3 regions of the Neorhizobium tunisiense genome follow, and region 1 is predicted to be linked to each of the others. Evidence: predicted binding sites of a transcription regulator. Region 1 holds the regulator's gene; each other region holds the start of a gene.
The links. Region 1 encodes PhoB, which activates phosphate uptake and scavenging genes when phosphate is short. Its sites were predicted from a motif close to TGTCATNNANCTGTCAT; they were not measured.
Positions count from the first base shown of each region.

Region 2: the regulator PhoB is predicted to act here: its motif matches at 1,394-1,410, upstream of ugpB (sn-glycerol-3-phosphate ABC transporter substrate-binding protein UgpB).
Region 3: the regulator PhoB is predicted to act here: its motif matches at 1,545-1,561, upstream of ABCW43_RS23360 (alkaline phosphatase).

Region 1 covers NZ_JBDIUU010000001.1:1,668,186-1,672,555, reverse strand. Annotated here, with positions in the region: gene pstA (phosphate ABC transporter permease PstA) at 1-277, shown strand, start outside; gene pstB (phosphate ABC transporter ATP-binding protein PstB) at 291-1,106, shown strand; gene phoU (phosphate signaling complex protein PhoU) at 1,152-1,865, shown strand; gene phoB (phosphate regulon transcriptional regulator PhoB) at 1,896-2,579, shown strand; gene ABCW43_RS08735 (PACE efflux transporter) at 2,589-3,026, opposite strand; gene ABCW43_RS08730 (GcrA family cell cycle regulator) at 3,218-3,754, opposite strand; gene ABCW43_RS08725 (aspartate aminotransferase family protein) at 4,163-4,370, shown strand, end outside.
Region 2 covers NZ_JBDIUU010000009.1:283,322-287,691, forward strand. Annotated here, with positions in the region: gene rsmI (16S rRNA (cytidine(1402)-2'-O)-methyltransferase) at 74-991, shown strand; gene ABCW43_RS24500 (YraN family protein) at 978-1,361, shown strand; gene ugpB (sn-glycerol-3-phosphate ABC transporter substrate-binding protein UgpB) at 1,486-2,808, shown strand; gene ugpA (sn-glycerol-3-phosphate ABC transporter permease UgpA) at 2,886-3,770, shown strand; gene ugpE (sn-glycerol-3-phosphate ABC transporter permease UgpE) at 3,780-4,370, shown strand, end outside.
Region 3 covers NZ_JBDIUU010000009.1:72,680-77,049, forward strand. Annotated here, with positions in the region: gene ABCW43_RS23350 (DUF817 domain-containing protein) at 1-481, opposite strand, end outside; gene ABCW43_RS23355 (ribonuclease D) at 496-1,119, opposite strand; gene ABCW43_RS23360 (alkaline phosphatase) at 1,616-3,367, shown strand; gene ABCW43_RS23365 (hypothetical protein) at 3,448-3,912, shown strand; gene ABCW43_RS23370 (ABC transporter ATP-binding protein) at 3,915-4,370, shown strand, end outside.

The DNA.
Region 1 (4,370 bases):
CGGCATCCTGACCGGTACGATCATCGGTCTCGCCCACGCACTCGGCGAAACCGCTCCGCTGCTCTTGATCGGTATGGTGGCCTTCGTCGCCAACTATCCGACCACGCCGCTCGACCCGTCGACGGCGCTGCCGGTACAGATCTACATGTGGGCGAACGAAGCGGAGCGCGCGTTCGTCGAGCGTACCTCGGGAGCAATCATCATCCTGCTCCTGTTCCTCATCCTAATGAATGTTGGCGCAATTCTCTTGCGGCGTCGCTTCGAGCGGCGCTGGTAGAAGGAGTATGACAATGAATATGATGTCAGAATCGGCAGTAGAAAAGGCGCTGGACCAAAAGATGAGCGATGCTCCCCACAAGATGATCGGTAAGGACGTTTCGGTGTATTACGGCGAAAAGCGTGCGCTTTTCGACGTGAACCTCAACGTCCGCGAAAACACTGTGACGGCTCTCATCGGTCCTTCCGGCTGCGGCAAGTCCACCTTCCTGCGCTGCCTCAACCGCATGAACGACACGATCGAGAATTGCCGCGTCACCGGCAAGATCACCCTCGATGCGGACGATATCTACGACCAGAACATCGACGTCGTGGAACTTCGCGCCCGTGTCGGCATGGTTTTCCAGAAACCGAACCCGTTCCCGAAGACCATCTACGAGAACGTCTCCTACGGTCCGCGCATCCACGGCCTGTCCAAGAGCAAGGCCGATATGGACCAGATCGTCGAGGCGAGCCTGCAGCGCGCTGGCCTCTGGGGCGAAGTCAAGGATCGCCTGCACGAATCCGGCACCGGCCTCTCCGGCGGTCAGCAGCAGCGTCTGTGCATCGCCCGTGCGATCGCCGTGTCGCCGGAAGTCATCCTGATGGACGAACCCTGCTCGGCTCTCGACCCGATCGCGACCGCCAAGGTTGAAGAACTCATCCATGAACTGCGTGCCAACTACACGATCGTCATCGTGACGCACTCGATGCAGCAGGCTGCCCGCGTGTCGCAGCGCACCGCCATGTTCCATCTCGGCCAACTCGTCGAGGAGAACGACACCGACAAGATGTTCACCAATCCCGACGATCAGCGCACCCAGGATTACATCATGGGCCGTTTCGGCTGATCCAGCCGATTGTGCCGCCTGAAAATCAATTTTGAGGACTAGAAGATGGCATCGACCCATATCCTGTCGGCATATGACGACGAACTGAAATACCTGAGCCGCCGCATCTCCGAAATGGGTGGCCTCGCCGAGCAGATGTGCTCGGACGCCGTGCGTGCGCTGGTCAATTCCGACGCCGCACTCGCGCAGAAGGTCATCTCCGACGACGTGATCCTCGATCACGCCGAGCGCGAGATCGGCGACAAGGCGATCATCACGATCGCCCGCCGCCAGCCGGTTGCGGCCGACCTTCGCGAGATTGTCGGTTCGTTGCGCATCGCCTCCGATCTGGAGCGCGTCGGCGACCTTGGCAAGAACACCGCCAAGCGCGTTATCGCGGTTCAGGGCACAGGCGTTCCGCGCAAGCTCGCCCGCGGTCTGGAACATCTCTCCGATCTCGCCCTCGTGCAGCTCAAGGACGTCCTCGACGTCTACGCGACACGTTCGGCGGAGAAGGCCGAGGCGATCCGCATCCGCGACGAGGAAATCGACGCGATGTACACCTCGCTGTTCCGCGAACTCCTCACCTACATGATGGAGGATCCGCGCAACATCACCACCTGCACGCACCTGCTGTTCTGCGCCAAGAACATCGAGCGTATCGGCGACCACGCCACCAACATCGCCGAGACCATCTACTACATGACGACCGGCGCCCAGCCGGAGGGCGATCGCCCGAAGGACGACTCGTCGAACACACTCGGCGCGATCACCGAATAAATGATGGAATGCTGACGGAGCAGAGCTGAAATGCTGCCTAAAATCGCTGTGGTGGAGGATGAAGAAGCACTCAGCGTGCTTCTTCGCTACAATCTCGAAGCGGAAGGTTATGAGGTCGAGACGATCCTGCGGGGGGATGAAGCCGAAATCCGGCTTCAGGAGCGTACGCCGGATCTTCTGATACTCGACTGGATGCTACCCGGCGTTTCCGGCATCGAACTCTGCCGCCGTCTGCGCACGCGTTCGGAAACGGAACGCCTGCCGATCATCATGCTGACGGCCCGCGGCGAGGAGAGCGAACGTGTTCGCGGCCTCGCCACCGGCGCTGACGACTATGTGGTAAAACCCTTCTCGACCCCGGAGCTGATGGCCCGCGTCAAGGCGATGCTGCGCCGCGCCCGTCCCGAAGTGCTCTCCAGCGTGCTCCGTTGCGGCGATATCGAACTCGATCGGGAAACCCATCGCGTTCACCGCAAGAGCCGTGAAGTGCGCCTCGGCCCGACCGAATTCCGCCTTCTGGAATTCCTGATGGCCTCGCCCGGCCGTGTGTTCTCACGGTCGCAGCTTCTGGATGGCGTCTGGGGCCACGACATCTATGTCGATGAGCGTACCGTAGACGTGCATGTCGGGCGCCTGAGAAAAGCGCTCAACTTCTCCAACATGCAGGATGTCATCCGCACCGTCCGCGGCGCGGGTTACTCGATGGAATCTTAACGAGCCGACTCAAGCCGCCTCGGTCTGCCGCTGCCATTCCGGCAGCGGAAAGATCCGGTCATAGGCCCAGTTGAAGACGAAGGCATAGACCACGTAGAAGACCGCGAAAGACACATCCATCATCAGAGCATGGAGGATGCTGACGCCGAGATACCAGGCGATCAGCGGCAAAAGCGCGATCAGCAGACCAAGTTCGAACAACACCGCATGCGCCACGCGTATCGCGGTGCTTTTCTGTGTGGTGCCGGTGAAGCGCTGCATCAGATGGTCGAAGCCGAGATTGTAAAGATAGTTCCAGCCGGTGGCGATCGTCGCGCTGCCGATGCCGACCACGCCGATATCGGCAGCCGGCATGCCGAAGGCGATAGCGCCGAGCGGCGTGATGAGAGCGAGCCCGATCAGTTCGAAGCTGATGGCATGGCGGATACGGTCGCGTGTCGAGCGCATGATGACCTCCTGGGTTCTGTTCCGGGTCGTCCCGGAGTTTCTGCCCGAATGGGGGAGGTCGTCCTCGCTGTTTTGGAAATAGGCGCAATGCCGCCCGGCAGCAAGGCTTGGGCCTGGCATATCTGCCATGCAGCAACAAAAAAGCGGACCTCAAGCCCGCTTCCGATCTAGCCCTCGTGTCGCCTTGCCGCTCAGACCCGAGCAGCAACCTTGCGCCGCTCGTTGACCGGCTGGTAGGCGAGCTTTGCGTGATAGCTGCAATAGGGCGAAGCATCCGGGGATTCGCAGCCGCAGAAGTGGAAGTCGTCCTTGAGCGGATCGCCGACCGGCCATTTGCAGGTGCGCTCGGTGAGTTCGGTCAATGCAAGGCGACGGGAGATCGGCACCACCACGTTGGAGGCGGGACGATATTCCATCTCCTGATAGGGCTCGATTTCGACCTCTTCCTTGACCATCGTCGCACCAACGGCGCGGGTAACGGTCCGGGTCGCGACGCGCGATGCATAGTTCGGGGCTCGCGGCGCCGACGTCGTGCGCTTGGCCGCAGATGAACGGCCCGTCGCTACCGTGCCGCCGGCTTTCGCCCGACCCGGCAGGCTCAGACGATGCACCTTGCCGATCACGGCATTTCGGCTTACGCCTCCAAGTTGCGCTGCGATCTGGCTGGCGCTGAGGCCCTCCGACCATAATCTTTTGAGCTTCTCGACACGCTCGTCTGTCCAGTTCATGCCCGTTCTCCGCCTTTGAACGTTGCTGGCATGCAGAATCCTTCCACCTTTGCTGCGAAATTCATTTCGCAGCACCCACTATATCTATGCTTGAGGTGACTAGTTCCGCCGCATGCAGTCTAGTAATTGATCTTTAACCTAGTGTGAGGCTGACTCCGTGGCAAGAGTCGGGAGAATCTGCGGGAATCGATTTCGTGGTTTTCCCCAACTTGCTGTCCGGGAGAGTCATTTTTGTCACATTGGCCGGCGCCTTTCGCCTTCCGGCCCGGATCCGCCCAAAACGCCGAGCTTTGTTGACATTGATGGCCTAAACCCCGATAGTGCCCCCGCCGCCCAGTGGGCGGCATTTTTGGTTTTTTCGGCCCGTTCCATGGGCCTTTTTGGACTGCCTAGAGGAGTGATGTCGCCATGGCTGAAGCCGCGCTTTTCGACACGTTTGCCCGGGCTCCGCTGCGTTTCGAGCGCGGCGAGGGCGTATGGCTTGTGACGGAAAGTGGGGAGCGATATCTCGATTTCGGTTCCGGCGTCGCGGTCAATTCGCTCGGCCACGGACATCCGCATCTCGTTGGTGCGCTGAAGGCGCAGGCCGACAAGGTGTGGCACACGTCCAACCTCT
Region 2 (4,370 bases), on a different contig from region 1:
TTGCGCTTTACTTGCCGAAGCCTGCCGGCTTGCCCATAAAGGCTCATGACCATCCTTTTGCGCGTGACACCCCTTGACCGATGACCTGAAGAGCAGCCAGCGCGGCTATCGCGTCGCCAATACTTTCGTGCCCGCGCGGCCGCTGGAGCCGGCGCTTTATCTGGTCGCAACCCCGATCGGCAATCTCGGCGACATCACGCTGCGGGCGCTCGAAACGCTCTCCGGCGCCGATGTGCTGGCCTGCGAGGATACCCGCGTCACCCGCGTGCTGCTGGACCGCTACGGTATCGTCAACCGGCCCTACGCCTATCACGAGCACAATTCGGATGAAGTCGGGCCGAAGCTGATCGCCGCGCTGCAGGAGGGGAAATCGGTGGCGCTGGTCTCCGATGCCGGCACGCCTCTCGTTTCCGATCCCGGCTACCGGCTTGGCCAGATGGCAATCGAAGCCGGCTACAAGGTCGTGCCGATCCCCGGCGCCTCGGCGCCGCTCGCAGCCCTTGTCGGTTCCGGCATGCCGTCCGATGCGTTCCTGTTCGCCGGTTTCCTGCCGGTCAGGGACAAGGGCCGGCGCGACCGGCTGGCCGAGCTTTCAAAGGTGCCGGCGACGTTGATCTTCTTTGAATCGCCGCATCGCATCGGCGCAACGCTTGGCGCCGCCGCCGAAGTGCTGGGGGCGAACCGGCGTGCGACGGTCTGCCGCGAACTGACCAAGACTTTCGAAGAGTTCCGCCGTGGCACGCTGGAAGAACTCGCCGCCTATTATAATGACGACCGCGTCGTGAAGGGCGAGATCGTGCTGCTTCTGGCGCCGCCGGAGGCCGAGGAGCCTCCCGGCGAGATCGAGGTGGACGCGCTGTTGCGCCAGTTGGCGTCTGTCATGCCGGCCGCCAAGGCCGCCGCCGAAGCTGCCCGCGTGACGGGACTTCCGCGCAAGGATCTCTATCAGCGGCTTCTGGACCTGAAAGGCGACGCAGGTGGCGGAGAGTGACCCAAGCCTGAAGCGCCGCAAAGCGGAGCGGCAGAAGGCTCAGCGATGGGGCCATGTCTCGGAATATCTCGCCGCACTTTATCTATTGGCCAAAGGCTACAGGATTTTGGCGATCCGCTACCGCACCAGGCTCGGCGAGATCGATCTCATCGTCCGCAAGGGTGATGTCGTGGCCTTTGTCGAGGTGAAGGCGCGGATCGGCGAACGGGAGGCGATCGATGCCGTCGGTTACACCACCCAGAACCGGATTCGAGCCGCAAGCGATATCTGGCTTTCAAAGCGGAAGGATGCTGCAAGATTGTCCCAGCGTTACGACGTGATCGCGGTGCTTCCTGGCCGCCTGCCGCGGCATTTTGCGAACGCTTTCTGACGATGATGTGAAATTATTGCATAGGTGTGCAATGTAATATTTCTGACATGAAACTGTTAAGGGCCTGTCACAGCGTAGCCCTATTGCGATCCTCACCCCAACAAAGGTGGAGAGGACCTTAAAAATGTTCAAAAAGCTTTCGATGGCCGCGCTCGCGGTCGCACTGTCCGCGACTTCGTCGCTTGCCGCGACCGAGGTCACCTGGTGGCATGCCATGGGCGGCGAGCTCGGCAAGAAGCTCGAAGAGATCGCTCAGAAGTTCAACGAGAGCCAGAGCGACTACAAGGTCGTCCCAGTCTACAAGGGAAGTTATCCGGAAACGTTGACCGCCGCGATCGCCGCGTTCCGTGCCGGCCAGCAGCCGGCCATCGTCCAGGTCTTCGAAGTTGGCACCGGCACGATGATGGCCGCCAAGGGCGCCGTCTATCCGGTCTACAAGCTGATGGCCGATGAAGGCGAGCCCTTCGACACCAAGACATTCCTGTCTCCGGTCACCGGCTATTATTCCGATACGAAGGGCAACATCCTGTCGCTGCCCTTCAATTCCTCCACGCCGATCATGTATTATAACAAGGACGTCTTCAAAAAGGCCGGCCTTGATCCCGAGGTTGCCCCGAAGACCTGGAAGGAAGTCGAGGAATTCTCGAGGAAGATCGTTTCCTCCGGCGCTGCCAAGTGCGGCCTCACCTCGGCCTGGATTACCTGGGTCCAGACCGAAAACCTTTCGGCGCTGCACGACAAGCCTTTCGGCACCCTGCAGAACGGTTTCGGCGGTGTGAAGTCTGAGTTCACCTTCAACGGTCCTCTGCAGGCCAAGCACTGGGCAAACCTGAAGAAGTGGCAGGACGAAGGCCTGTTCAAGTATGGCGGTCCGGTCGGCGGCGACCAGGCGGCGACCATGTTCTATTCCCAGGAATGCGCTATCACGATGAACTCCTCCGCAGGCCGCGCAGGCGTCATCAACAACGCCAAGACCTTCACGCCGGGCTTCGCTCCGCTGCCTTATTATGACGACGAGATCAAGGAGCCGAAGAACTCCATCATCGGCGGCGCCACCCTCTGGGTGCTGAACGGCAAGGAAAAGGCGACCTACAAGGGTGTAGCCAAGTTCTTCAGCTATCTCTCCAAGCCGGAAGTCCAGGCCGATTGGCACCAGTTCACCGGTTACCTGCCGATCACCAATGCCGCGTACGATCTCGGCCAGAAGCAGGGTTATTACGCAAAGAACCCGGGTTCCGACATCGCCATCAAGCAGATCACCCGCGGTACTCCCTCGGAAAATTCGAAGGGCGTGCGGTTCGGCAACTTCACCCAGGTCCGTACCATTGTCGACGAAGAGTTCCAGGCACTCCTCGCCAACAAGAAGGACGCCAAGCAGGCGCTCGACAGCGCGGTGCAGCGCGGCAACGCGCTTCTGCGTGAATTCGAGGCTGCCAACTCGAACTGATTGCTTCGATCGCTCAGGGGAGGACCGGCTGTCGCCGGCCCTCCCTTGCTTGCTTGTTACGTTGTGGTGAGGGACCGGTGGATACCAAAAGAACAACCTTCAACAACCGCCTGCTGCCCTATCTGCTGCTCGCGCCCCAGCTCGCTATCACGCTCGTTTTCTTCATCTGGCCTGCCGCGCAGGCAGTGAAATCCTCCTTCGAGCGGGAAGATCCGTTTGGCTTCTCGACCGTTTTCGTAGGGCTGACCCACTATCGGCAGTTGTTTGCGGACCCGAACTATCTGGATGCGCTCTGGCGCACCGCCGTATTCGCGGTGTCCGTAACCGCCCTTTCGATGGTGCTCGGCCTGGCATTCGCGGCGGCGGTCGACCGCCTGGCACGGTCCGCGAAAATCTATACCACCCTGCTTGTCTGGCCCTATGCCGTCGCACCTGTCGTGGCGGGCGTCCTGTGGTGGTTTCTCTTCAATACATCCACCGGCCTGCTGCCCTTCTTCCTGGAGCGCATAGGAATTCGCTGGGACCATGATCTCAACGGCACGCATGCCATGATCCTGATCATCATCGCGGCAGCCTGGAAGCAGATCTCCTACAACTTCCTTTTCTTCCTGGCCGGGCTGCAATCAGTGCCCCAGTCGCTGATCGAGGCTGCCGCCATTGACGGTTCGGGGCCGGTGAGGCGCTTCTTCACCATCTCTCTGCCGCTTCTGTCGCCGACGACGTTTTTCCTGTTCATCATCAACGTGAACTACACGATGTTCGACACCTTCCCGATCGTCGATGCCACGACGGGCGGCGGGCCTGCCCAGACGACGACCACGCTCGTCTACAAGGTCTATCAGGACGGTTACGTTGGTCTGAACATCGGGTCGTCCTCGGCGCAGTCGGTATTGCTGATGTTGATCGTGATGCTGCTGACCTTCGTTCAGTTCCGCTTCGTCGAACGCCGCGTCCAGTATTGAGGAACGATCATGGTTGAAAATCGCCCCTTCCTCACCTTCGTCACCCACGCTTTCCTGATTCTGGGATTTCTGGTGGTCGCGCTACCGGTCTATGTCGCGATCGTGGCATCGACCCATGACATCTCGACGCTGATGAGCGGGCCTGTTCCGCTTCTGCCGGGCTCGCATCTCATCGAGAACTATTCGACCATTCTGACGAGCGCCTCTGCCGCTCACGGCCTGCCCAACTATTCGCACATGGCGCTGAACTCCCTGATCATGGCGTTGGCGATCACGGTCGGGAAAATCGCGATCTCGATCCTGTCAGCCTTTGCGATCGTCTATTTCCGGTTTCCTTTCCGGCTGCTGGCGTTCTGGATCATCTTCGTGACGCTGATGCTGCCGGTCGAGGTGCGCATCATGCCGACGTACAAGATCGTCGCCGACCTTGGCATGCTGAATTCGTGGGCCGGCCTGACCGTCCCCCTGATCGCATCGGCCACGGCGACCTTCCTGTTCCGCCAGTTCTTCATGACGGTCCCGGACGAGCTTCTGGAAGCGGCCCGGGTGGACGGAGCAGGCCCCATGAAGTTCTTCCGGGACATCCTGCTGCCGCTCTCG
Region 3 (4,370 bases), on a different contig from region 1:
TGTCGAAGATGCGGATCGTGCGCGCCATGAAGGAGCCGACCGCGGCATACATAAAGCCGGAAAACAACGGCACGCCACCGATCTGAAGAAGTGATGGTTCAGGATAGGCCCATGACCCCATATGGACCTTGAATATCTCCATCACTGTTCCCGTGACGTGGTAGACGAGGATGACCCGGGCTTCGTCCCAGCTTTCCATCTTGAAGCGCAGGAACAAGATCTGGATTGTCAGGGCCGCAAGGAATAGGAAATCGTAGCGATGGATCGGCCAGCCCGGTTGCCAGATGACTTTGGTGACGAGCAGCAGCGCCAGCATGATCGCTGCAAACAGGCAAGCCCAGGCCTGTTTCAGCCCGAACAGGAGGAATTCTGAAATCCACCATGGAAGCGGCGCCAGTGCGCTACGAATAAGAATTCGCAGCGGCTCGAGATAAGGCCCTGTCTCGTGGGCCGCCGGACGTTCGCGATAGCCTTGATCCATCCGCCATCAGTCCGTCAGCTATGGGCGAATATATCGGCCTCTTCCCAGCCCAGCAGGTCCAGCTTCGCCCGCGTCGGCAGGAATTCGAAACAGGCCTGGGCAAGTTCGACACGCCTGTCGCGCACCAGGCGGTAGCTCAGCTTGTCGCGCAGCGCATGCAGGTGCAGCACGTCGGAGGCCGCATATTCGAGCTGCGCCGGCGAAAGAACCTCGGCTGCCCAGTCGGATTGCTGCTGCGCCTTGGAAACATCGACGTCCAGCATTTCCTTCAGATTGTCCTTCAGTCCGTGCCGGTCCGTGTAGGTGCGGGTCAGCCGCGAGGCGATCTTGGTGCAGAACACCGGCGTCGTGGTCACGCCGAACGTATGGAAGAGCACGGCGATATCGAAGCGGCCGTAGTGGAAGATCTTCTGGCGCATCGGATCGGCAAGCATGGAGACGAGGTTTGGAGCCTCGTTCTGGCCGGCCGCGATGCGGATCACGTCGGCGGAACCGTCGCCCGGCGAAAGCTGCACGACGCAAAGCCGATCGCGGCGGGGTACGAGGCCGAGGGTTTCCGTGTCGATGGCAATCGCCCCCCTATAACGCGCCGCATCCGCTGCCGGAATATCGCCTTCGTGATACCTGATCTCTGCCATGTCCGCCTCCGTCCGTCCGTCTGTCTTGTCGGAATCGCTATAAACCACGTTTTTCCCGAGCGATATGGTGATCTTGAGAGAGCGGTGCAGGGGTGCCGACAAAGCCTCGCTGAGCGATCGTATAGGCCCGGGGGCATTTGCTCAGCTCTGCGCCCAATGCATTGCTGCATTGCAGCAGGGTGGGTTGGCGTGATTAAACGATTAGCCTATATATTTATTCATCGAGCGACGCACTCCTCCTCCCAGTGTTGCTCGATACGGATCGACAACATCCTCCTCCTCCCAGTTGTCGATCAAGTTTAAAGCCTGGCGCACCCTCCTCCCGCGCCAGGCTTTTTCCGTTTCTGGAGCACGGTTCCCCCTTATAAAGCACTGTTATTCGCCTCACGGCAGCCGAGCTCGTGCGGGTTGCGATCTGTGACTGGCGTCACGTGTGTGTCACGCGGCGCCGATATACGAAACCTCGCCTTCCCTTTGAACTTTTCGTGAGGTTACTATGCGCAAGATTTTTGCCGCCCTGGTCGTTTCGACCGTGCTCGCCGGCGCCGCCCAGGCCGCCACCGTATATCCGCTGGATCGTGCCACGATCCTCGCCGGTTCACCATTCGACTTCAAGGTCGAGTTCAACTCGGTCGTCAAGCCGCAAGACGTCAAGATCACCGTCAACGGTCAGGACTACAAGGCCGTTCTCGGCAAGGAAATCCAGTTCGTCGCGGAAGAAAAGAACAAGGACAAGCTCCTCGGTTCTGCCGTCATTCTGCGCGGCCTGACGCTCGCCAATGCCGGCGACTACAAGGTCGAGATCTCGGCCGGCTCCGAGACCAGGACCGTCACCTGGAACGTCTACGGCACGGGCGCTGCCCCGAAGGCCAGGAACGTCATCTTCCTGCTCGGCGACGGACTGTCGGTCGCACACCGCACCGCTGCCCGCATCATGTCCAAGGGCATGACCGAAGGCAAGGCGAACGGCCGCCTCGCCATGGACGACCTCGATCATATGGCTTTTGTCGGAACCTCGGCCACCAACGCGACCAACACCGACTCGGCCAACACGATGTCCGCCTATATGACCGGTCACAAGACCGCCGTGAACGCGATCGGCGTCTACGCCGACCGTACCCCGGACCCGTTGGACGACCCGCGTGTCGAAACGATCGCCGAAGCCCTCCGCCGCCAGACCGGCAAATCGATCGGTATCGTCGCCACGTCCGAAATCGAGGACGCCACGCCGGCTGCCGTCGTCGCCCACACCCGCAACCGTAACGACAAGGCAGATGTCGTCGGCATGCTTCTCGACGTGAAGCCGGAAGTCGTGCTCGGCGGCGGTTCCGCTTACTTCCTGCCGCAGGCGACTGCCGGTTCGAAGCGCAAGGACGACAAGGACTTTATCAAGCTCTTCAAGGATGCCGGTTACACGCTCGCCACCGACAAGAACGAACTCGCCGCCGGCGCAAATGCCAATGGGCTGCTGCTCGGCCTGTTCCATCCCGGCAATCTGGACGTCACGCTCGACCGCGAGTTCCTGAAGAAGGGCACCGTCGAAAAGTATCCGAACCAGCCGGGTCTCGTCGCCATGACCAAGGTTGCTCTCGATCGCCTTTCCAGGGATCAGGACGGTTTCTTCCTGATGGTCGAAGCTTCCTCTATCGACAAGATGTCCCATCCACTCGATTGGGACCGCGCCGTCGTCGACACCATCGAATTCGACCAGGCGGTCGCGGCTGCCCGCGAGTTCCAGAAGACGCATCCGGACACGCTGATCGTCGTCACCGGCGACCACACCCATGGCGTTTCGATCATCGGCACGGTTGACGACGAAAAGCCGGGCACCGAGATGCGCGAAAAGGTCGGCATCTATGCGGAAGCCGGCTTCCCGAACTACAAGGACGAAAACGGCGACGGCTATCCGGACAAGATCGACGTCTCGCGCCGCCTGTACCTCGCCGCCAATAACGGCCCCGACCACTACGAAACCTTCCGCCCGAAGATGGATGGCCCGTTCGTTCCGGCCATCCAGAACGAGAAGAAGGAATACATCGCCAACGAACAGTACAAGAATGTCCCCGGCGCAGTTTTCGTCCAGGGCAACATTCCGAAAAGTGGCGACAGCGGCGTGCACTCGGTCGACGACGTCGTCCTGCAGTCCTCCGGCCCCGGTTCGGAAGGGTTCAAGGGTTACATGGAACAAAGCGACATCTACAAGGTGCTCGCCGATACCTTCGCTCTCGGCAGCAAGCAGACCAACTAAGGTCTGGCCGCCTGCCGCGCCCGTGGTAAAACAATGTTCCCGGCCGGGACTCGGCCGGGAACACCGTTTCAGGAGGTTTCATGGAAAAGCGTTTTTCCCGGGGTTTCAGCCGGCGCAGCTTGCTCGGCCTGGCTGCCGCCGCTCCGCTGTTGGCGGCAGCCCGTTCCGCTGTCGCTTCCGATGATCTTGGTTTCAACGAACTCTATGGCAAATATGGCGTTCTGGGCCTCGAATTTTCCGACAAGGTGAAGAAGCTGGCGGGCCAGCCGGTGGCGATCCGCGGTTTCATGGCGCCGCCGCTGAAGGCCGAAGCCGCTTTCTTCGTGCTGACCGAAGTCCCGATGGCGCTTTGCCCCTTCTGCTCCTCCGACGCGGACTGGCCCGACAACATCATCGTCGTCTATCTCCACCGCAAGCAGACATTCACCCAGGCGAACGAAACGATCGAAGTGCGCGGCACCCTCGAGGTCGGCTCATGGAAGGACCCCGAGACCGGATTTGTCAGCCTGTTGAGGATCCGAGACGCGGCATATCAGGCCGCATGACCATGCTCTCCCTACGTATCGACACTCTGGCCAAATTCTTCCCCGGCCTGGATAACCCCGTCCTGCTGGTCGATTTCCTGACGATCGCGGCCGGCGAGCGCGTTGCCGTCACCGGCGGTTCCGGGTCCGGCAAGAGCACCTTCATCAACATCATCACCGGGCTCGAACGCCCCACCTCCGGAAATGTCGTCTGGAGGGGCGAGGATATCAGCCGGTTTTCCGAGACGGCGCGTGACCGCTGGCGGGCAGAACATGTCGGCCTCGTCATGCAGGATTTTCATCTTTTTCCCGGCCTTTCGGCGGTGGAGAACGTGCTTCTGCCGGCACGGCTGGCGCGGGTCGCCGATGCCGCCCTGACCGCGCGTGCGCATGATCTCCTGAAGGGCGTTGGCCTTTCCCGCCCGGACCAGAAGATCGAGACCATGTCGCGCGGCGAGATGCAGCGCGTCGCGATTGCC